Linked DNA regions of Agarilytica rhodophyticola. The protein of the gene in region 1 interacts with the protein of each later gene in a pairwise test. Links are inferred from orthologs where the notes say so. Each region holds a gene or a part of one and is shown on either strand. Other genes may lie near its edges.

What was found.
Region 2: the proteins of hfq (region 1) and rho interact in binary tests that used the Escherichia coli proteins (3 or more experiments, as listed by UniProt). The link is inferred for Agarilytica rhodophyticola from one-to-one orthologs.

Annotation. Positions count from the first base shown.
Region 1 is NZ_CP020038.1:1,435,910-1,441,681, forward strand. The notes cover bases 4-2,941. They hold hfq (RNA chaperone Hfq), read left to right. Parts: upstream 4-1,312; coding sequence 1,313-1,570; downstream 1,571-2,941. Other genes in these bases: miaA (tRNA (adenosine(37)-N6)-dimethylallyltransferase MiaA), read left to right, coding at 43-975; hflX (ribosome rescue GTPase HflX), read left to right, coding at 1,583-2,923. In the rest of the region: FtsH protease activity modulator HflK, read left to right, coding at 3,076-4,236; protease modulator HflC, read left to right, coding at 4,239-5,120; BVC89_RS06140 (ATP phosphoribosyltransferase regulatory subunit), read left to right, coding at 5,273-5,772. UniProt on the Escherichia coli protein: RNA chaperone that binds small regulatory RNA (sRNAs) and mRNAs to facilitate mRNA translational regulation in response to envelope stress, environmental stress and changes in metabolite concentrations.
Region 2 is NZ_CP020038.1:387,811-405,564, reverse strand. What follows is about bases 14,763-17,754. They hold rho (transcription termination factor Rho), read left to right. Parts: upstream 14,763-15,624; coding sequence 15,625-16,884; downstream 16,885-17,754. Other genes in these bases: ubiD (4-hydroxy-3-polyprenylbenzoate decarboxylase), read left to right, coding at 16,894-17,754; trxA (thioredoxin TrxA), read left to right, coding at 14,953-15,279. Also shown: BVC89_RS01715 (PAAR domain-containing protein), read left to right, coding at 1-481; proC (pyrroline-5-carboxylate reductase), read left to right, coding at 618-1,439; BVC89_RS01705 (YggT family protein), read left to right, coding at 1,450-2,049; homoserine O-succinyltransferase MetX, read left to right, coding at 2,067-3,218; methionine biosynthesis protein MetW, read left to right, coding at 3,218-3,808; BVC89_RS01690 (DUF4426 domain-containing protein), read left to right, coding at 3,808-4,263; rdgB (RdgB/HAM1 family non-canonical purine NTP pyrophosphatase), read left to right, coding at 4,278-4,874; conjugal transfer protein TraF, read right to left, coding at 4,969-6,318; radical SAM family heme chaperone HemW, read left to right, coding at 6,439-7,593; BVC89_RS01670 (response regulator), read left to right, coding at 7,660-10,014; lpdA (dihydrolipoyl dehydrogenase), read right to left, coding at 10,084-11,523; BVC89_RS30250 (TVP38/TMEM64 family protein), read right to left, coding at 11,516-12,190; ppk1 (polyphosphate kinase 1), read left to right, coding at 12,641-14,746. UniProt on the Escherichia coli protein: Facilitates transcription termination by a mechanism that involves Rho binding to the nascent RNA, activation of Rho's RNA-dependent ATPase activity, and release of the mRNA from the DNA template.

The DNA.
Region 1 (5,772 bases):
GATACATTAAACCATGCATCGCGCCAGCGTATTATTACGATTATGGGGCCGACAGCATCAGGCAAGACTGACCTTGCTATTGCCTTGCGTGGGCATCTCAATGGCGAAATTATTAGTGTGGATTCCGCTTTGGTATACCGGGGTATGGATATTGGTACAGCCAAGCCTACGGCAGAAGAACTTGCCAAAGCACCCCATCGTTTGATTAATATTCGCGAACCGAATGAGCCTTATTCTGCGGCTGATTTTTGTCGCGATGCTAAACATGAAATTGAAGCAATTTTAGCCTTGAATAAAACACCCATTTTGGTGGGTGGGACAATGATGTATTTTAAGTCGTTACTAGAAGGCTTGTCCGATATGCCTGTTGCCAATAGCAATATCCGCAATGCTATTGAGCAAGAGGCCAAACAATTTGGCTGGCCCCATATCCATAAGCTTTTACAAGAAGTAGATCCTATTTCAGCGGCTAAGATTCATCCTAATCATTCTCAACGTCTAAGTCGTGCATTAGAAGTTTGCCGTATTAGTGGTAAACCATTTTCCAGCTTTCAAAATCGTCTCAGCGGAGGGCTTTTGGAAAAATATGACTGGTACCAAATTGCTATTTCCCCAAGAGACCGACATTGTCTACATGAGCGTATCGAATTGCGTTTTGATCAGATGCTAACAAATGGTTTGCTAGAAGAAGTAGCGGCTTTAATGACTCGTAAGGAACTGCACAAAGACTTACCTGCAATTCGAGCTGTTGGCTATCGGCAAGTATGGGAGCATCTGGAAGGCTTGTACGATCGTCGTGAAATGCGTGACAAGGGTATTGCCGCCACACGTCAGCTGGCAAAAAGGCAACTTACGTGGTTGCGTTCGTGGCAAGGGGCACAGTGGCTATTTACTCAACAAGAAAATGGAAATTTCATGACAGTTGAAGAATTAACGCAAATTGCCTTGAAAATTATAGCTAAAAGAGCCATATAATGTAGACTAAAATGATATATTCTTAGAGTACTACATAGATAAACTGACCTTTGACTATTCAGTTTTAATGTTTTGTCATACAAATTAACTCTGGTATAACACCGAGTATATATTTAAAGTTAAGCTCCTTAAATGCATATTTTGGTCAGCTACAGAATAAAAGAATTTGTCACGACAATTCCTGAATCGCGGGGGAACTTTTGTCCCTTTCACTTGTTATTTATTTTTGTATGCTTGCATCGCCACAGGCTCAAACAGCCTAAATGGTAGTCAGTACACCATTTTGTATTGAACATATGGCAGATGTTTTATTTACTTTCCAATAAGGAGAACAACAATGTCAAAAGGGCATAGCTTACAAGACCCTTACCTTAACGCTTTGCGTAAAGAACGTATCCCTGTTTCAATATATTTAGTAAACGGAATTAAGCTGCAGGGCCAAGTTGAATCTTTTGATCAGTTCGTCGTACTGTTGAAAAATACGGTTAGCCAAATGGTATATAAGCACGCCATATCCACAATTGTCCCATCGCGACCAGTGCGAGTTCCAATGCTGAACCCGGAGGCTGGTGAAGATTTGGATAGTACAGAGTAAGCGGAGCCTTTATTGTTTTTTGAAAGGCCTGATTCTGGTGAGCTAGCAATCTTAGTTCACTTGAACATCACCCAAAAAGTAGATGCCAACGATCCCCGAGAGTTTGAAGAACTTGTTCTTTCGGCTGGCGGTGATCCTGTGGCATTTTTAACTGGGCAACGCACCGTGCCCGACTCACGTTATTTTATCGGCTCCGGTAAATTAGACGAGCTGCGTTCACTGGTTATGCACCACCAAGCAGGCTTGGTGATCTTTAATCATGAACTTTCTCCCAGCCAAGAGCGTAATATAGAGAAAGAGTTGCAGTGCCGAGTGCTCGATCGCAATGGTTTGATTCTCGATATTTTTGCTCAACGCGCCCGTACCCACGAAGGTAAGTTACAAGTGGAATTGGCGCAGCTGGAGCATATGTCTACCCGTTTGATTCGCGGCTGGACTCACCTTGAGAGGCAAAAAGGCGGAATTGGATTGCGTGGCCCTGGTGAGACGCAGTTAGAAACTGATAGACGTTTGCTACGTGCCAGAATTAAATCTATTCACAAACGGCTGGAAAAAGTGAGAAAGCAACGGGAGCAAGGTCGTCGCTCCCGTTCTCGTGCTGAGATACCCACCTTGTCTTTGGTCGGTTATACCAACGCAGGGAAATCCACTTTATTTAATGTGGTCACTGATGCAGGTGTTTATGCCAAAGATCAGTTGTTTGCAACACTCGATCCCACAATGAGACGTATTGAATTAGGGAATTCTGGACCCGCTGTCTTAGCCGATACAGTGGGTTTTATCAGCCATCTGCCACACCGATTAATCGAGGCATTTCGTGCTACTCTTGAAGAAGCAGCTAATGCTGATTTACTGCTGCATGTTATCGATGTTGCAGATGAGGAACGTGCGCGCAATATTTATCAAGTTAATGAAGTGCTTGAAGAAATCGGCGCGAATGAGATTCCCCAATTACTTGTCTACAACAAAATTGATCTGATGGAGGACTATTCTCCAAGAATTGACTATGATGAGCAGGGGAAGCCCTGTGCGGTATGGTTGTCTGCGCAAAATAACCTAGGGGTCGATCTGCTTTTTGAGGCGATTACTGCATTAGTAGCGGAGAAAATTTTTCAAGCGAGTATCCGTCTGGAAATGAGCGAAGGCAGCTTGCGGGCTCGTCTCTATCGACATAATGCCGTTTTGGATGAGCGTTACCAGGAAGATGGTTCTTGTGAGATGGATATATGCTTGCCCGAAGTAGACTTGATCAAATTACTAGCAGCAGAGAATCATTCGTTGGATTCATTGGTGTGCGTTGACAATCACCGTAACCACGATGAACCTGCAGTGAGGACTGCTAACAGGCATTAGGGTAAGGTAGATTAAAAATAATACAGCCCAAGAAAATTAGTACGAGGTCGCTTATTTTATAGGTGATTTGCAGGCAGATTATCGTATCTTCCTTGAAAAATATTAATTCATCTTTATATCCTAAATTTAAACTTAAGTAAGCGGAGATTTCTATGGCTTGGAACGAGCCGGGTGATAATAAAGACCCATGGGGTGGCGGCAATCGAGGTAATGATGGCCCTCCCGACCTAGACGAAGCATTAAAAAACTTGCAGAAAAAGCTCTCCGGTTTATTTGGTGGTAATGGCGGCGGCAGCTCGAATGATAACTCCGGGATTAATAAAACCCTTTTTATAGTTGCAGCTATTATCGTTGTTGTGGGCTACCTTTATTCTGGTATGGCAGTTGTCAATGAGCAAGAACGCGCTGTTGTCTTGCGTCTGGGCGTTTACCATGAAACTAAAACCCCAGGTTTTCGCTGGAATCCGCCACTTATTGACAGTGTTTATACTGAGAACGTAACTAAACTTAGGAACTGGTCAACCACAGAGCAAATGTTGACCCAAGACTTAAATATTGTCGATGTTAAGATTTCTGTTCAATATTCCATCGACGATGCTCGTGACTTTATTCTTAATGTACGCAATCCCGAAGCGAGCTTGCGCCAAGCGGCAAACAGTGCTCTGCGCCATGTTGCTGGTTCTACTGTGATGCACGATATCTTAACCCAAGGACGAGAGGAAGTTGCTGCCAATATCCAAGAGCGTTTGCAAGCCTACTTGAATAATTACGAGACTGGGATCTCCATTGAAAAGGTGAATGTGGAAGATTCTAATCCTCCTATTGAAGTGCAAGATGCCTTCGATGATGTGATTAAAGCTCGTGAAGATGAAGAGCGTTATAAAAACCGTGCTCAAGCTCATGCCAATGCTGTCATTCCCGAAGCAAGAGGTATTGCTCAGCGCATGGAAGAAGAAGCCAATGCCTATAAAGAGCGAGTCATTGCGCAAGCTCAAGGTGAGGCTCAACGCTTTAGTTATTTGCTAGAAGAATACAAGAAATCACCAGAAGTAACGCGCCAACGTTTATACCTTGATGCAGTGCAGGAAGTTATGTCTAGTTCATCGAAGATTATGGTAGATGTTGAGGGTGGTAACAATATGTTGTACCTGCCTCTTGATAAGATCGTGTCTTCTGCGCCAGGAGGATCATCAATTCCGTCTATGGGTAAAAACATCTCACCTTCGGATCGAGATATGATTGTCAATCAAGTGGTTGAGCGCTTAAAACGTGAATTAACTACTTCCAGTTCTCGTCGCCGGGAGGGTCGTTAATCATGACGCCAAAAACGATGCTTTATTCTGTACTAGTTATTGTTGCGATAATTATCGGGGGCAACTCTGCCTATATCGTCAACGAATATGAGCGTGGTGTATTACTACGTTTGGGTAAAGTGCACATCGAAGACTTGCGTCCGGGTTTGCATTTTAAAATACCTCTTATTGATGTTATCCGGAAGTTTGATGCTCGTGTGTTGACGCTGGATGCTAGACCTGAGCGTTTTTTGACCGTCGAAAAGAAAAGTATGATGGTCGACTCTTATGCTAAGTGGCGTATTATCGATGTTAGTAAATTCTATACCGCTACCAACGGTGAAGAAGATCGCGCTCAGCGCTTGCTGGCGCAGCGTATTAATGAAGGTTTGCGCAACCAGTTTGCTCGACGTTCTCTGCAGGAAGTTGTCAGCGGCGAGCGGGATCAATTGATCAACAGCATTACGGTGCAACTTAATGAATTTACCCAAGAGTCTCTTGGGGTGGAAATCGTCGATGTTCGTGTCAAAAAGATTGATCTTCCTGATGAAGTGAGTGAGCCTGTATACAACAGGATGAGGGCCGAACGTGAGCGAGAAGCACGTGAGCATCGCGCTAAGGGTAAAGAGCAAGAAGTGATCATTATGGCTAATGCTGATAAGGAAAAGGTTATCATTGAAGCTGACGCTTACCGCAAAGCCGAGTTATTACGTGGTGAGGGAGATGCGAAAGCTGCTGCCATATACGCTGAAGCTTACAACAAAGACCCTGAATTCTATGCCTTTGTTCGCAGCTTAAATGCCTATCGAGCTACCTTTAGTGGTAAGGAAGATATTCTTTTACTCGATCCTGAAAGTGACTTTTTCAAGTATCTGAATAATTCCACAGGCAAGAAAGTTAAGTAAGATAATATTTATACTGTCTAAACTACACAATCTTCTGTAAAATAAATTAACCGGCCACCATTGAGCCGGTTTTTTTATGCTTTAAATAATAGCAAGCCTCTGAGCAACGCTATTTTCTGACCAAGCAGTGACTCAAGTAATAATTTAGAGACATGATGAACAATAAAGTCGATCGTTGGCTATTGCCTGATGGCATTGAAGAAGTATTACCTGAACAAGCATTGTATCTTGAGAGTTTGCGTAGGCGGTTTGTAGATTTGTTTATACGTTGGGGCTATGACTATGTCATTCCGCCAATGATCGAATTTACAGATTCTCTGCTAACTGGTTCAGGCCAGGATATCGAGCTATTAACATTCAAGCTGACGGATCAACTATCTGGTCGTACCCTCGGATTGCGCGCCGATATTACGCCCCAGGCGGCGCGGATGGACGCTCACAGTCTTAAGCGTTCAGGTGTTAACCGGCTCTGTTATGCCGGCCATGTATTGCAGACCAAAGCCAAATCCCCTCTGGGATCTCGCTCGCCGATTAAGGTTGGAGTTGAAATGTTCGGCGTCTCTGCCTTAGAAGCAGAGGTTGAAGTTGTCAGCCTACTTCTTGAAGCCCTGACAGTAGCAAATTTAGATTGCCAATATATTGACCTGGGCCA
Region 2 (17,754 bases), 1.0 Mb from region 1 along the record:
TGGCTCTCAGCTGCAAAGCTTACAATCGGCGGCCTATGCTCCGGCATTGGCGAGTTTGGGTATTGACCCGGTCAGCGCAGGTATGGATGCCATTCAAGCAGTAGCCAGTGGCGCGCCATTACAAAACGCCATAATTTCGCAAGTAAATAACATGATTGAAGGATCGTTAGTCTCCCATCTTTCTAGCAGCGCCCAGAGTCAACTTGCGAAGGGGATGCTAGGCCAAGCGGTATCTGCTATACAAGGGGGACGCATAGCGCCAGATACTTTTATTGAGCCCCTACTATCTAGCGCTGCTTCATCGATTCCAGGGGCACCTCTCGCCATTGCCGTTGGCAAAGCAGCACAAAGTGTAATCACTGGCACAGCACCTGCTACCGCGGCCAAACTACTAGCACCGAGTTTATCTCCACTTACAGATGAAATAGCTAACACTGCTGTAGATGAATTTACCGGAAACATCGTCCCATCACTGGCTTAGTTAACAAAGGCGAAGATCTCTTAGTTAGAAAGGGCTAATAAGTGATTGGTCAATTTATCACCGTTAAAAATTCGCAGACATAATCAACAAGCCCTACTATAATCTGCCCTCCATTTATTAAATAGCTGGGTGAGTTTTGTCCAAAACTGAAGAAAAGATAGCCTTTGTCGGTGCAGGCAATATGGCGGGAAGTATTATTCGCGGACTTGTTCAGCAGGGCCACTCAGCAGAATACATTTGGGCATCGGCACCTAGTGAGAAAAACCTTGCGGCATTAAATGACCAGCTTGGTGTTCATACAACACACGATAATAATGCTTGCGTTAACTTAGCGAATATTGTCGTTCTAGGTGTAAAGCCCCAAATGATGAAGCAGGTGTGCGAAAATATTCGCGCATCTTTAAACCCTTCAGCCCTGGTTATTTCCCTGGCGGCAGGGGTCACTTGTGACAGTATTAACCGTTGGCTAGACGGCGAATATCCTGTGGTACGCTGCATGTCTAATACCCCTGCACAAGTATCATTGGGTGCCAGCGGACTATACGCTAATAATTTAGTCAATAATGAGCAAAAAACACAAACCCAAGCGATTTTAAGTACTGTAGGTATTGTCTGCTGGGTAGAAAGCGAAGCACTTATCGATACAGTAACAGCAGTCGCAGGGAGCGGTCCGGCTTACTTTTTCTTATTTATCGAAGCCATGATAGATACCGCAGTAAAACAAGGTATGCCAGAAACAACAGCCCGGGAACTAGCTATACAAACAGCTTTAGGCGCTGCAAAATTAGCGCAATTAAGTGATGATAGTGTGGTACAGCTGCGTCAAAAAGTGACATCACCAAAAGGTACAACCGAACGGGCAATTGCCGCTTTTGAAAAAAATAATATTCGCGCTACAGTAGAAAATGCGATGGATGCTTGCACAAAGCGAGCTCAAGAATTGGCCAACGACAACTGAATGAGATTCCATGAATTTATTATCTGAAATCCTACTTTATATTACTGAAACACTTGGCGCTCTATATTTAGTAGCCATTATTCTACGTTTCTTTTTACAACTTGCCCGTGCCGACTTTTATAATCCTTTTTCCCAAACCTTGGTTAAAGTTACCAACCCGGCATTAATTCCAATTCGCCGTGTTATACCAGGAGTCCTAGGCATTGATGCAGCCGCTATCGTGTTAGCCCTGCTAGTGCAAGTGATCTTGGGTGAAGCCAATTATTTCATTGTCTATCAATCATTCTTTAATCCTCTATCGGCAATATTGTTTGGCATTCTAGGTATTCTCAAAATCACTACCTATTTAGTTTTTGCTACGATTATTATTCTAGTAATTTCCAGCTTTTTAGCCCCTCATAGCTCCCACCCCGTTATCATGTTAGCGCGCCAGTTATTAGAACCTCTTATGGCCCCTATACAGCGGCTTTTACCTCCAATGGGTGGACTGGATTTCTCGGTTCTATTTATCGGCATGGGCAATGTGATCTTACAAAAAGTGCTTGATGCTACAGCCTGGGGTATGAACCTGCACAATCCTCCATTAACCTTCCTTGTTATAGGTTACTAGGGGTAAAGTATTCTTATATGCCGCAAACCATTCCATCCGATTCAGTAGGTATTGTCACCCCTCAGGAATTTATTTTTACTGAACCTCAGCAACTTGCCTCTGGGCAAGTTCTTGTGCAGCAAACATTGATGGTAGAAACCTATGGCGAGCTCAATAGTAAGAAAAGCAATGCCATTTTAATTTGTCATGCTTTGTCGGGGCACCATCATGCCGCAGGTTACCACAGCCTGGAAGATAAAAAGCCTGGTTGGTGGGATGCTTATATTGGCCCGGGAAAGCCAATAGATACCAATAAATTCTTTGTTGTTTCACTGAATAATTTGGGGGGTTGCCACGGTTCCACAGGTCCAACGTCTAATGATCCGCAAACGAATAAGCCCTATGGCGCAGACTTTCCCAATTTAAGAGTGCGCGATTGGGTAAGCAGTCAAGCACGTCTGGCAGATCGTTTAGGCATAGAGCAATGGGCAGCTGTAGTGGGTGGCAGTTTAGGTGGTATGCAGGCTATGCGCTGGTCTCTGCAATATCCGAATCGCCTGCGCCACTGTATCGTCATTGCATCAGCCATGAGCTTAACAGCACAAAATATTGCCTTTAATGAAACCGCTCGCCAGGCCATCATGTCAGATCCCCAATTTAATGATGGCCATTATCTGCAACAAAGCACTATTCCTGTCGGCGGTTTATCTGTAGCGAGAATGATCGGCCACATCACGTATTTATCTGACGATGGTATGGGCAAAAAATTTGGTCGCGAGCTGCGTTCCGGAAGCTTTGATGAAGGCGAACAGGAACCAGTAGAATTTCAAATTGAAAGTTATTTACGCTACCAAGGCGAAACGTTCTCTAGAGCCTTCGACGCTAATACCTATATTCTTATGACGCGGGCGTTAGACTATTTTGACTTAGCCAGAGATTATAATGATAACCCAGCTGAGGCATTTTCCCATGCCAGCTGTAAGTACCTTGTTATATCTTTTACCTCAGACTGGCGATTTGCACCTGAGCGCTCTCGAGAGATAGTCAACGCACTCAATAAAGCGGATAAGGATGTGATTTATGCGGAAATCGAGTCGCCCTACGGACACGATGCATTTCTAATACCGAAACAGGCACGTTATTGGGATCTACTCAGTGCTTACATGAAGAATATTGAGGTGGATACCTAATGCGCGTCGACCATCAAATTATTGAAAACTGGGTGCGGGCAGATACGCGTATTTTAGACCTAGGCTGCGGCGACGGCACACTATTGAAAAACCTTATGCGAAGTAAAAATATTCGCGGCTACGGCCTCGACATTAACTCTGAAAATATCCTGCGCTGCGTTGAAAACGGTGTCAATGTCATCGAGCAAAATATTGACCAAGGCCTCTATAACTTTGAAGACCAAAGTTTTGATACGGTTATCATGTCGCAAACCATTCAAACAATGCAATATCCCGATAGAGCACTTAATGAAATGCTGCGCATCGGTAAAGAGTGTATTGTTGCCTTTCCAAATTTTGGCCATTGGCGAGCACGTTTACAATTACTGATAAATGGCCGCATGCCAGTGTCTGATATTTTACCTTACGAATGGTATAACACGCCCAATATTCACTTTTGTACTTTTCGCGACTTTGAATTTTTATGTCAGGCATTGAATATAAAGGTTCTTAATCGGGCGGTGGTTGCAACTCGCTCGCTGGGAACATTCTTACAGCATATCCATCCTAACCTGTTTGCAGAAACTGCTATTTATAGAGTCTCAAGATAATGCGAAATATAATATTTTTAGCCTGTATGTTGGCCTTGTTAAGCACAAGCTTTTCGAGCTATGCCCAGCGTGATCCGAACCTTAAGTTTCAGACAGAGGTAGGTGATTTTGCTGTTAATCATGTGGTTTTTAACAGCACCTTTGTACTTCCTGAAGTCGCTAAGATCTATAAACTTAAACGCAGTAAGTACGAATCCCTGTTAAATATTTCTGTTAATCGCAAAAATATTCCTGGAACTGTTGGCGCAAAACTAAGCGGTACTGTCACCAATTTATTACAGCAGCAAAAGAGTCTTAAATTTATCGAGATCAAAGAAGAGAATTCTATTTACTACCTGGCACCGATACGTATCGCTAATGAAGAGGTGCTACATTTTTCTATTACTCTACGTCCTGATGGCACTGATGAAGATCTTACCTTCAAGTTCTCACAGACTGTATACGCGGATGAGTAAAACAGGAATATCCCATGACTAAAACCGTTATCTTGGCAAGTGGCAACCCTGGGAAATTACGGGAGTTTAATATTCTCTTGCAGCAGGTCGGCTTTAATGTGAAACCCCAGTCTGAGTTCGATGTTAGTAATGCCGAAGAAACTGGGCTTAGTTTTATTGAAAACGCAATTATTAAAGCGAGACACGCGTGCGCCAATACCGGCCATCCCGCAATAGCGGATGATTCAGGCATTGAAGTGGACGCCCTGCAGGGCGCCCCCGGCATTTATTCTGCTCGCTACAGTGGCGAAGGTGCAAATGATCAGACTAACAACCAAAAATTGTTAGATGCCTTAAAAGATGTTCCGGAAAAACAAAGAACTGCACGTTACCAATGCCTACTGGTGTTTATGCAACATGAAAATGACCCCACACCAATTATTGCGCAAGGCAGTTGGGAAGGGCGTATTCTTGAAAAACCTATGGGCGATGGCGGTTTCGGCTACGACCCAATATTCTGGGTACCCACACACAACTGTAGCAGCGCTCAGATGAGCAAAGAGGAAAAAAACCGCATAAGCCACAGAGCTATAGCAATGCAAAGCCTAATGCAGAAGATAAGAGGGTTGTAACAATTAAAACTGTAACCAAGGAAGAGTTAAGCATTGGCGCAAAGCCAATGCGAATTGCTCAAAAGACGTTATCAAAAAAGAATTTGGCAAAAGATTAAAAAGCCCAGCCAAATTGAAGAGCACCCCCGGTTACATCATCACTCGCCGCAATAGAAGCTTCTGTAACAAAGCGCCATATTTGATAACGGATACCAGCTGATAGAATATCTTCTCTTTCGCCAGCAAAGTCTTGACGATAACCAAAGCGTAAGTCGATAGCATCCCATGGACTAAATTCTATACCCAGAGCAGCTTCTTGAGTTTCAGGCTCTTCAGCAATGGGCTCATTTTTGATGGTGTCGATGTCCAAACCGATAGTTACATAATCGTTAACATAGGCCAACCCTAAGCGAGCTCTAGGATTTAACTCTACTTCCAAACCATTTTCGCTATCAAACGTTTTTGGCAAAACATCTCGCACAGAAAACCCTACGCGGTAATTCTCGAACAATTCAGCAGCAATTCCCAAATCAAAATTCATCGTCAAATGGGATTTACGGTTTTCAGAATAGGATGGGATATCGTCAACGAAATTAACATTCTCGCGATAAACTTCAACTTGCAAAATCTTAGGTGTTGCACCGAAAGCAATAGGCTGTCCCCAGACAGAAAACTCTTTTGAAAAAGCAATTCCCCACTCACCAATAGCCAAAGAAGCTACTTGAGCACTCGATGTTAAACTAGGACGTGGATCAACCAAACGCCCACCATTTACCACTCTCGTGCTTTCAAGACTTGCCAAAGTAGCACTGCCATCAGCAAGAGAAGCGGTTGCAGTAATGTATTCATCAATTAGAGCAAGGTCTTCTGGGCTGACATCCGCACGACCAAAAACTAGTCCGCGAACACCAAAATAAAAACTACCACCTTCTCGCTCAGCAGGCTCACTCACTGATAAGCCAACATAAGCTTCTAACTCAATGAGTTGTTGATTTAAAGATTCAATCGCCTGATCAAAATCATTAAGCGAAGTAAGTACTTCACCTGCTGCACTTTGCACGGTGCGCGCATTATCTGCGCTAGTACCTGTCTGACATGCAGGAGAGGTAATGTCAAAAACACAGTTATTAAACACGTTAACGGTGTTAGTGATACTTTCATCTAAGTCATCAGAAACGATGTCAACCGCAGCCTCACCAGAATCGGATACAAGAGCGACAGCACCAGGGAAAATAAAGCGACCATTGGTCGATTCGTCTTCATCCTCATTCTCAAAAGACAACAAAGCGGGGTTGTAAAAGTGTGCATGAGCAGGATTGCCCGCAGCGACCGTTGCTCCACCCATAGCAAGGGAACGTGCATCGAAAGTCCCATAGCTTACCGCGAAGGCCGGCGCTACCTGAGCACAGACTAAAATACCTACAATATTTCTAAGATTACTGACTATGGATTGACAACAGCGCATTATAATTTCCTATATATCCTTGACCACATACACATAAGAGCGCCATTCTATCAGGCCAGAGATCACAATAAAGTTGAATCACATTACATTTTCACATTATGTAAACCACCAAAACAATATATGAAGCATAGCTGCCAACTGCAATTACCACCATTATCCCTTTATGTACATATTCCTTGGTGTGTACGTAAATGTCCTTATTGTGACTTTAATTCACACGTTGCTAAAACAGAAATCCCAACCGACGACTATGTCAAAGCACTTGCTGATGACTTAAACAACGACAAAGAGATGGCTCAGGGCCGCCCAATTACATCTATTTTCTTTGGCGGCGGCACCCCTAGTTTATTACCAAACTCAGCAATTGCCAGCATCATTGATATGGTAGATAACACTATTGGTATTGATATTCAGGCAGAGATAACTCTCGAAGCAAACCCTGGAACCGTGGAATATCATGACTTTTCGGCACTTCGCAACACTGGCGTAAACCGCTTATCACTTGGGGTACAAAGTTTTAACTCCTCACATTTACAGCGCCTTGGGAGAATTCATAGCGCCCAAGAAGCAGAGTCTGCAATTAATCGTGCCGTCGCAGGAGGTTTTAGTAATTTCAATATCGACCTGATGCATGGTTTACCTCAGCAATCAGTGCCACAAGCAATATCGGATCTAAATCGAGCGATAAGCCTACAACCGACACATCTATCCTGGTACCAATTAACTATTGAACAAAACACAGAGTTTTATTCTAAGCCACCTGCTTTGCCACAAGAAGATTTATTACTCGACATTTTTCAGCAAGGTCAGCAAACACTTACCGACGCCGGATATAAGCAATATGAAGTATCCGCTTATGCCAAATCATCAAAGGCTTCCAGGCACAATATGAATTACTGGCAGTTTGGCGACTATATGGCGATAGGAGCGGGCGCTCATGGTAAAGTGTCAATGCCGCAAGAACAGCGAATTTTTCGTTATCGCAAAACCCGGCTACCGAAAGATTACTTGGCAAAAAACAAGCGTTATACAGCACACACTGAGAATATCGCGTCTGAAAACCTGACTTTAGAATTTATGATGAATGCCCTGCGACTGAATGACGGAATAGAGCTTTCAATCTACTCAGAGAGAACAGGCCTCAAAAAGGAGAACATTATGCCAAAACTTAAAAAGTTGACGGCAAAAGGATTGTTATTAGATGATCAACACAGGATTATACCTAGCTCTCTTGGGAGAAATTTTTTAAATACATTGTTAGAGAGCTTTATTTAGCTACAGGACCTATTGATCACTATATTTTATAAAACGCCATTATTCATTAATGGGAGGAATCTAGGTTTGACGAACACTAGTCTTACAAAGACTGTCACTAAAGTTGCCCTTATCATAGGGGTCATTACAATTTGTGTGAGTCTAATCCCCTGGCTAAAGATGACCCATGCTAGAACACAAGCAGACTTAGACAAGCGCATAGCAACGCTGGTGCGGGTAGAGGTTCCGTTAATCATACAGATTTTAGATAACGACATAAATAAACTCGACAAACACTTAGGCAAGTTTGTTAATTCTGAGAATTTGGCTCGCATTAAACTCACTTTGCGGTTTGACGATAAGAAAAAACAATACAACTATTTTACCAATGAAATTAAGAACTTTTTCTGGGGCGTATCAACCACCATTAAACATATAGATGACTATAGTACTGGAACCTTAGAATTAGAAATATATGCACAAGAAAGTTTTTTCTCGGCAGAAACATTTAAACACCTCGCTACATATTTAATATTAGAAACTCTAACAATAGGTTTATCAATATTAGGTTTGCTACTTTTCTTAAGAAAATTTATTTTCCAACGAGTCAGTCAAGTTAACAAACAACTCGATGTGCTTAACAACGTCGATACTATATCTGCAAATAGCTTTCCCGAACCATTATCGCTCTCCTATGACAGAATAACGAGTTTAGATAACGATGAATTAGATAAAATAATTGAGGTTATTGAAAACTTACATCGTGATTATATTCAGTGCCTAGAGCAAAAGCGTGCAATTGAGTTTGTATTACTAGAAGAGAAGCAACAAAAACTAGAGACACGGCGACTAATTGCAGAAGCAAAAGCAGCCAACAAGGCTAAAAGTGAATTTATTGCGACTATGAGCCATGAAATTAGAACGCCATTAAATGGCGTTGTCGGCATGGTTGAGATGTTGCGCGATACACCACTTAACAATAATCAGAAACATTATTTAGATGTTTTATATCGTTCAGGAGATTCACTTTTAGAGATAATCAATGATATTTTGGATTACTCCAAAATTGAATCTGGACGAATGCTGTTAGAAAAAATTCACTTCGATTTAGAAAAGCTTATAGAAGATTGTTGCAAGCTGTTTAGCCCTATAGCAAACAAAAGAAATATCGAACTGGTCAGTAATATTTCACCAGACACACCGACCTTACTTATTGGCGACCCAACACGACTTCGCCAAGTTATTGTAAACCTTGTAGGCAACGCATTTAAATTTACCAAAAAAGGCTTTGTTTCCTTAAATATTAGTGCTCAAGGAAATGCTGATAAGAACAGTGTTAAATTGCTCTTCTCAATTAGCGACAGCGGTATCGGCATATCACTTAAAGAACAAAACAATCTTTTCGAAGCATTCCAGCAAGCAGACAGTTCAACCACACGAAGATTTGGCGGTAGCGGCCTGGGCCTTGCAATATGTAAGCAATTAGCAGAGCTAATGGACGGTGAAATTGGTATTGAAAGTGAGCAGGGAAGTGGTTCAACCTTTTGGTTTACATCCCGCTTTACTATAGATGTTGTCGAGGTAGAAAAAAACCCTATAAGCTGTAGCTTAGCCTTGTCTGGAAAGAAATTACTAGCAATAAATTTATCGGATATTATGCTTCACGGACTACGCCAACACGCGCCTAGTTGGAATTTAGCATTTACAAGTATTGAAGAATTACCAAATAGCCCTGATAGTTTAGTAAAGGGAAATCATGCTCTTTATGATTTTGTGTTAATTGACCATAATCCACAAAATTCAGATGGCTTTGATATCGCAAAACGTATTCAGAGTATTAACGCATACTATTCAATCCCCATAATGTTAATAACAAGCCAACAGGCTTCATCTTTCTCCCAATCACAGCTTTACTCTGTATCGTCAATCATACCCCGGCCTATCGCCATTCAAAATTTAAAGCACACTTTGATATCTCAGGGGTACGGTACGCAGTTGAACCCACTTATGTCTCAGATTTCTGAGAAACCAAATCATTCCGCTCTAAGTGTGCTCGTAGCAGAAGATAATGCAGTTAATCGAATGGTAATTGAAGGACTACTTGGGAAATTTGAAATAAAGCCAGACTTTGCAGAAAACGGCCATGAAGCAGTAAAAATATTTTTATCGAATGAAAAATCCTACGATTTAATTTTGATGGATTGCGAAATGCCTGAGATGGACGGTTTTGATGCAACCATAAAAATTCGCGAAGAAGAAAAGAACCAAGCCATAGCAGCAACACCGATAATAGCGCTTACGGCACATGTGGAAGCTTCACACCGACAAAGGGTTTTCGAATGCGGTATGAATCATTTTTTAAGTAAACCTGTAACCCTTGATAAATTGAATGAAGCATTGGCATCAGTAGGATTAGGAAATAAAGATACAAGCGTTTTTTAACGCTAGTCAGCCTGAGACCAAAAGTAGATTAGTCACTACCTTACAACTAGTGACTAATCTCTTAAGGACTTAACGTCTGCGAAAAGCGTGGTATTTTTCTACCCAATTTAACAAAGTTTGTGGTGCATTAGCTCGTTTCCAATTACCTGCCGCGTATTTATTCGCTTCGCTCCAAGTAGGGTAACTGTGAATGGTTCCCAGAATACTATTGAGTCCTTTTTTATTTTTCATCGCAGCTACAAACTCGGTAATAATTTCACCACTATGGGAGCCCACAATTGTTGCACCTAAGATCCGATCCTTGCCTTTTTGCATCAATACTTTAACCATGCCTTTGTTTTCACCATCAGCTATTGCACGATCTAGTTCATCAAGGTCGTATTTTACAACATCATAATCCACCCCAGCACTTATCAAGTCATTTTCGGCTGCCCCGACGTGAGCCACTTCAGGATCAGTGAAAATTACCCAAGGAATCGTACTGTAGTCTGTCTTAAACTTCTTAAAGCCACCAAATAATGCATTCACACTTGCATACCACGCTTGATGACTTGCCGTATGAGTAAACTGATAAGGACCTGCCACATCACCACACGCTAAAATACCTTCCACACTGGTACGCATATACTCATCGACTTTTACTGTGCCATTAGGGTTGAGCTCAACACCTAGCTCTTGCAAACCAAAACCTTGAGTATTGGGTTTTCGACCCACCGCGATTAATACTTTATCAAACTCTATAGTTTCTTCTTGTCCATCTTTCTCAACAATAGCTTGGCCTTCTGAGAAGCGTTTTAAACCCGCACCTAATTTAAGTTGAATATTTTCTTCAACAAATGCGTTTTGAACATAGCTAGACACATCATTGTCAGCTCTCGGCAACAATTTATCGGCCATATCTACAACGGTGACATTGGCTCCTAAGCGCGAAAATGCTTGCGCCAATTCGCAACCGATAGGCCCACCACCAACCACTAGCAAACGCTTTGGCAGTTCTTTTAGTTGCCATAAATTATCGGAAGTTAAATAATCTATAGTGTCTAAACCAGGAATAGGAGGGACAGCAGGCCCTGCACCAGTAGCAACAATAATATGACGAGTAGTCAGCTCCCGATCACCTACTACAACTTTGTTTGGCGAAAGAATTTTGGCTTCCCCCTGAATACAATTTACACCAAGGCTAGTGTAACGTTCGACAGAATCATGTGGCTCAATTTCTTTGATAACTTCATGCACTCTCGCCATCACTGCGGCGAAATCTACTTGGACATTATCGACATGAACACCATAGCGATTAGCATGTTTCGCTTGGTGGCACGCTTTGGCCGCACGAATCAGTGCTTTACTTGGAACGCACCCAGTATTGAGGCAATCACCACCCATGTGGGCTTTTTCAATAAGGAAGACTTTTGCTTTCACTGCCGCAGCAATATAGGCACTGACCAAACCGCCACTACCAGCACCAATCACAACGAGATTAGCATCGTATTTATTCGAGTTTTTAGGCATCTGATGACTGATTAAATATTTTAGTTTTGTTCATAATTAGCTTAACTACAAATGGGAATGCAATTAGAGCCGCGAAGGATAAAATAATTTCTGGCTGAAATATTTCAAAAAAAGAAATGTTTTCAACCCTACCTAAACTAGCACCGGCATTTACGTATATCATCGTAGCTGGCAACATTCCCAGTTGACTGACGAGATAAAATGTTGGGGCCTTGATTTTAGTTAAGCCAAAAACAAGATTAATAACGAAAAAAGGAATAGGGGGAATAAGTCGCATTGAGAATAAATAAAGCGCTCCATCTTTTTCTACACCTTTATTTACTTTCTCCAGAGCACTTGCAAAACGCTTTTGTACCCACTCCTGTAAAAGAGACCTGGAGATAAGCATCCCAATAGTGGCACCTAGAGAACTGGCAAAAGATACAATAAGTACTCCGTACCAAAGGCCAAACACGGCACCGGCAACAAGAGATAAAGGCCCAGCTCCGGGCAAACTTAAACTAGCCACAATAAAATACAAAAAGGCAAACGCTAAACCAGCTTGCAAAGGTTCTTCGGCTACCCACGCGGTTAAGCTATCGAGCGCCAAGTATTGCTTTAGGTCGAAGCCTATAAATATGGAAACCACAACAGCGATTCCCATAATTAATAATAATCGTTTTTTCATTACTATTCCTGTTATCTATCCACAACATGATAGCTGCTGTGATATGCATACATATACCATTCTATGTTTGATCAGTTCCCTAGGACGTCACTTTTTTATCTCAGAACTTTCACCCCGTGCCATTCACCTTATACTAGTTATAACTGTAGTTACTTTTAGTAATTAGGCCTCATCCTCTGGCTACATTTGTTAATTGCCTTACATAAAAACTTGGGTTGATGAAGTGAGATTCGTCCGGATTTACCTATGAGCAAACACAGCTTGCAATAGCAGTATGAACACTAGCCAATCAAATAGTTTTGCTGAAAAAAACATCAGCAGGCCATAGCTTTCAGTTAAAAGGAAGAGTCCCAATGAAATCTGCAATATTGAAGTAATACCTGTCATAAACTACAAGGTATAATCGATCCTAGAAAGCCTCAACATGTTGAAGAAGCGGAAACCCTGGTAATGACAGAGATAGAAACCCCTAATGAGCAAACCGTAGAACCTGTTAAAGAGCCAATCGCGCTGGACAATCCGGCGTACTATATAAATCGAGAAGTAAGCAACCTAGCATTTAACCAGCGGGTTCTCGCCCAAGCAACAGCTGCAGAGCATCCTCTTCTGGAACGTCTCAAATTTCTTTTAATTTTTAGCTCAAATCTCGACGAGTTTTTCGAGATACGGGTCGCCGGCCTCATGCAAAGTATTAAATATGAGCGCGAGAGCATCGGCCCTGATGGTCAACATCCAAGAGAGGTTTTGCGAGAAATAAGCGAGCAGTGCCATAAAGTAGTAGATTCCCAGTACCAGATTTTGAATGACATTTTGATTCCTGAGCTTGCCCGCGAAAATATCTACTTTCTGAGGCGCAGAGACTGGACCGCTGAACAGTACGAATGGATAGAAGAGTACATCAACTGTAACGTGTTACCGATCATCAGCCCAATCGGCATCGACCCCGCTCATCCTTTTCCTCGCTTAGTAAACAAAAGTCTAAATTTTATTATCGAACTTGAAGGTAATGACGCCTTTGGCCGCGACCTTAACTACGCAGTAGTGCCAGCGCCTCGCTCTTTACCAAGGCTGATTGAGTTACCGCCTGAGTTGGGAGGTGAGGGCCACAATATTGTCTTCTTATCTTCAATGATTCATGCCCATGCAGATCGGCTGTTCCCTGGCATGAAAATTCGCGGTTGCTACCAGTTTCGGATTACACGTAATGCCGACCTGGATGTTGATGTGGAAGGTATCGCGGATCTTGCTCGTGCTTTACGCGGCGAGTTACATTCTCGTCGTTTCGGCACTGCGGTACGCCTCGAAGTGGCCGATAACTGTCCGAAAGAAACGACCGACTTTTTGCTCAAAGAGGTGGGCCTTACTGAGCAAGAACTATATCGGGTAAATGGCCCTGTGAACATCAAACGCTTGTTCAGTCTACTTTCCATGGTGAATAAGCCGGAGCTTCTATACCCCCCGTTTACCCCTAAAATGCCTAAGGGATTAAGCCGCAAAGATAATATTTTTGATGCTGTATCCCGCAAAGATTATTTACTACTTCACCCTTTTGAATCGTTTACTCCTGTTATTCAGCTGTTAAGACAAGCCGCTAACGATCCCAATGTAGTAGCGATTAAGCAAACGCTTTATCGCTCCGGGGGTACCAATTCCTCAATCGTCGATGCGCTTGTTGACGCTGCACGTAATGGCAAGGAAGTTACTGTTGTTGTGGAACTCAGAGCACGCTTTGACGAAGAGGAAAATCTTGAGCTCGCCAGCCGCTTACAGGAAGCAGGTGTAGTTGTAGTCTATGGCGTCGTAGGCTATAAAACACATGCCAAAATGATATTGATCGTGCGCAGGGAGGGAGATAATCTCAAGCGCTATGTACACTTGGGAACAGGTAATTACCATAGTGGTAATGCACGTTTGTATACCGATTACTCATATTTAACTGCCGACGAAGTTATGGGTGAAGACGTGCACAGAGTCTTCCAGCAGCTCACAGGTATGGGTAAAACCGAGCGAATGGATAAGGTTTTGCATGCTCCATTTACGCTTAAAAGACAGTTACTGAAGCTTATTGATGGAGAAATTAAGGCTACGGCTGAAGGCCAACAAGGAAGAATTATTTTAAAATGTAATGGTTTAACTGAACCAAAAGTTATCCAAGCCCTCTATAAAGCTTCTCAAGCAGGTGTTCAAATAGACTTATTGATTCGAGGGATGTGTTGCTTACGCCCCGGAATAGAGGGTGTCTCAGAGAATATACGTGTATTCTCGACAATAGGACGTTTTTTAGAGCACACCCGTGTGTATTATTTTGAGAATGCCCGAGAAAAAATTTATTGCGCCAGTGCCGACTTAATGGAACGTAATCTTACACGTCGTGTAGAGACTGCTTTTCCGATCACTTCGGCAGAGCTAGTGCAACGAGTACATAATGAGCTGCTACTCTATATAGAGGACTCAAGGCAGCGATGGTGTTTGGATAAAAATGGTATTTATACCCAGGTAGAACAGGGTATTTCGGCGCCAACACAGTCTCAGTTACTCGCACAACTTTCAAGTTAGCGGCTACATGAGCTCTGTCGAGTGCTACCATTTATCACAAAATACTCAATAAGCATTGAAACATAAAAATCAGGCCTTATATTCTAGTTAGATATTTGGCCGCTTATGATCAGAGTCTCGACGCAATGCTTATTAAGATATTGTCACAGACTCTGAGTGTCCTTATTATTGGCCACATTGACATTTATTAGGTTCGGAGAAAAATTATGAGTGATGCGATCGTACACGTCAGCGATGCCAGCTTTGATGAAGATGTATTAGGTAGCGAAGGCCCCGTATTAGTGGACTTTTGGGCAGCTTGGTGTGGTCCTTGCAAAATGATCGCACCAGTGCTGAATGAACTGGCTAAGGAATATGAAGGCAAGATTAAGATTTGCAAAATGGATGTGGATGCGCACAAAGAAACACCAGCTAAGTTCAATATTCGCGGTATTCCAACCCTTATGATATTTAAAGGTGGCAACGCTGAAGGAACGAAAGTAGGTGCCTTGTCAAAAGCTCAACTTAAAGATTTCATAGACGCTAGTTTGTAAATTAATGTCCATCAATGGATCATAATTCTGAATCTATATCAAGAATGTGATCCTTGATACTTTGCACTAACATAAATTTGTGGCTATACTACATATATCTAGCGGTCGAGCACTTCCGTTTTACCTTCCTTTATTGTCTTTATATACCCCGACTTAAAACAAATTGGTATTCGGAACGTTTGAAGCGTATACAGTCAACAGCTAAAACAATAAATAGCTTTCCTTTGCGCCTTTTTTAATTTTTCGATCGAACAGTTTTGCATAATAAAATTCAAACCCCCAACAATTAACTTTTACCAAGCGTTCGCGTAAGAACTGCCGACATCCACGGAAACCTCAATTCGTATGAATCTCACCGACCTCAAAACAAAACCCATTGAAGAGCTTATCCAAATCGCAAAAGAAATGGGGATGGAAAACCTGGCGCGTTCTCGCAAACAGGATGTAATTTTTAACATCTTGAAAAAACATGCACGCAGCGGTGAAGACATATACGGCGATGGGGTATTGGAAATATTACAAGACGGTTTTGGTTTCCTGAGGTCTGCCGACTCGTCCTATCTTGCAGGCCCAGACGATATCTATGTATCACCTAGCCAAATCAGGCGATTCAACCTTCGCACTGGTGATAGCATTGCGGGGAAAATAAGACCACCTAAAGAAGGTGAACGTTACTTCGCGATGCTTAAGGTAAGCGAAATTAATTTCGACAAGCCTGAAAGCTCTCGTAACAAAATTCTCTTTGAAAACCTTACACCCCTATTCCCCAATGAGCGCATTGTTCTCGAATCAGGCAATGGCTCCTCAGAAGATCTTACCGGTCGTATCATCGATCTCACATCACCTATCGGTAAAGGCCAGCGTGGTCTTATTGTTGCACCACCGAAGGCAGGTAAGACAATAATGATGCAAAACATTGCACAGGCAATTACACGTAATAATCCAGAGTGCCACTTAATTGTTTTACTTATTGATGAGCGTCCTGAAGAAGTAACAGAAATGCAACGTTCCGTGCGTGGAGAGGTTGTTGCTTCAACATTCGATGAACCACCGTCGCGTCATGTTCAAGTAGCAGAGATGGTTATTGAACGAGCAAAAAGACTATCAGAGCATAAAAAAGATGTAGTTATTTTGCTCGACTCGATTACTCGTCTAGCACGCGCTTACAACACTGTTGTTCCTTCATCAGGCAAGGTATTAACCGGTGGTGTTGATGCCCACGCACTGGAAAGACCCAAAAGATTTTTTGGAGCAGCGCGAAATATTGAAGAAGGTGGAAGCCTTTCAATTATAGCAACTGCACTTATTGATACCGGCTCTAAGATGGACGAAGTTATTTACGAAGAGTTTAAGGGAACTGGTAATATGGAATTACACCTGGATAGAAAGATTGCGGAAAAACGTGTTTATCCAGCAATCAATATTCGACGTTCAGGTACCCGTCGCGAAGATTTGTTAATGAAAGAAGACGAATTACAACGTATTTGGATCTTACGCAAGTTATTACATGATATGGAAGATACTGCGGCGACAGAATTTTTATTAGACAGGCTTAAAGACTTCAAAACCAACATTGAGTTTTTCCTATCAATGAAATCTAAATAGTCATGCTCAATGCAATTTAAAGATCTGAGAGATTTTATTGCTCTTTTGGAAAAAAAAGGGCAATTGAAACGCATAAGTCACGCGGTTAATTGCCATCTTGAAATTACCGAAATATCTGACCGCACTTTAAGAGCAAAAGGGCCAGCACTCCTTTTTGAAAATGTAGTGGGTCACGATATTCCTGTACTTGCTAACCTTTTTGGCACACCAGAGCGTGTGGCTCTGGGAATGGGGCAAGAGAGTACAGAAGCGCTGCGTGAAGTGGGCGAACTGCTCGCTTTTTTAAAAGAACCTGAACCACCAAAAGGACTGAAAGACGCTTGGAACAAAATGCCCATATTCAAGCGCGTCCTTACCATGTCACCAAAAGAAGTTAAGAACGCCCCTTGTCAGGAGGTTATTCTTGAACAAGAGGCGGTAGATCTCAATAGCATTCCTATACAAACATGCTGGCCTGGCGATGCTGGGCCATTAGTCACATGGCCTCTAGTCGTAACTAGAGGCCCCAGTAAAGAAAGGCAAAATCTGGGTATTTACCGCATGCAGGTTATTGCCAAAAATAAACTGATTATGCGCTGGCTAAGTCATCGCGGCGGCGCGCTAGACTTCAAAGAATGGCAACAACATTATCCTGGTGAGAAATTTCCAGTATCAATAGCACTTGGGGCGGATCCCGCGACAATATTAGGTGCTGTTACTCCTGTACCTGATACATTGAGTGAGTATGCATTTGCAGGTTTATTGCGTAACAGTAAAACAGAAGTGACAAAAAGCATAGGGAATTCTTTGCAAGTCCCAGCAACTGCAGAATTTATTCTAGAAGGCACAATTGATCCCTCTGAAATGGCTAACGAAGGCCCATTTGGTGAC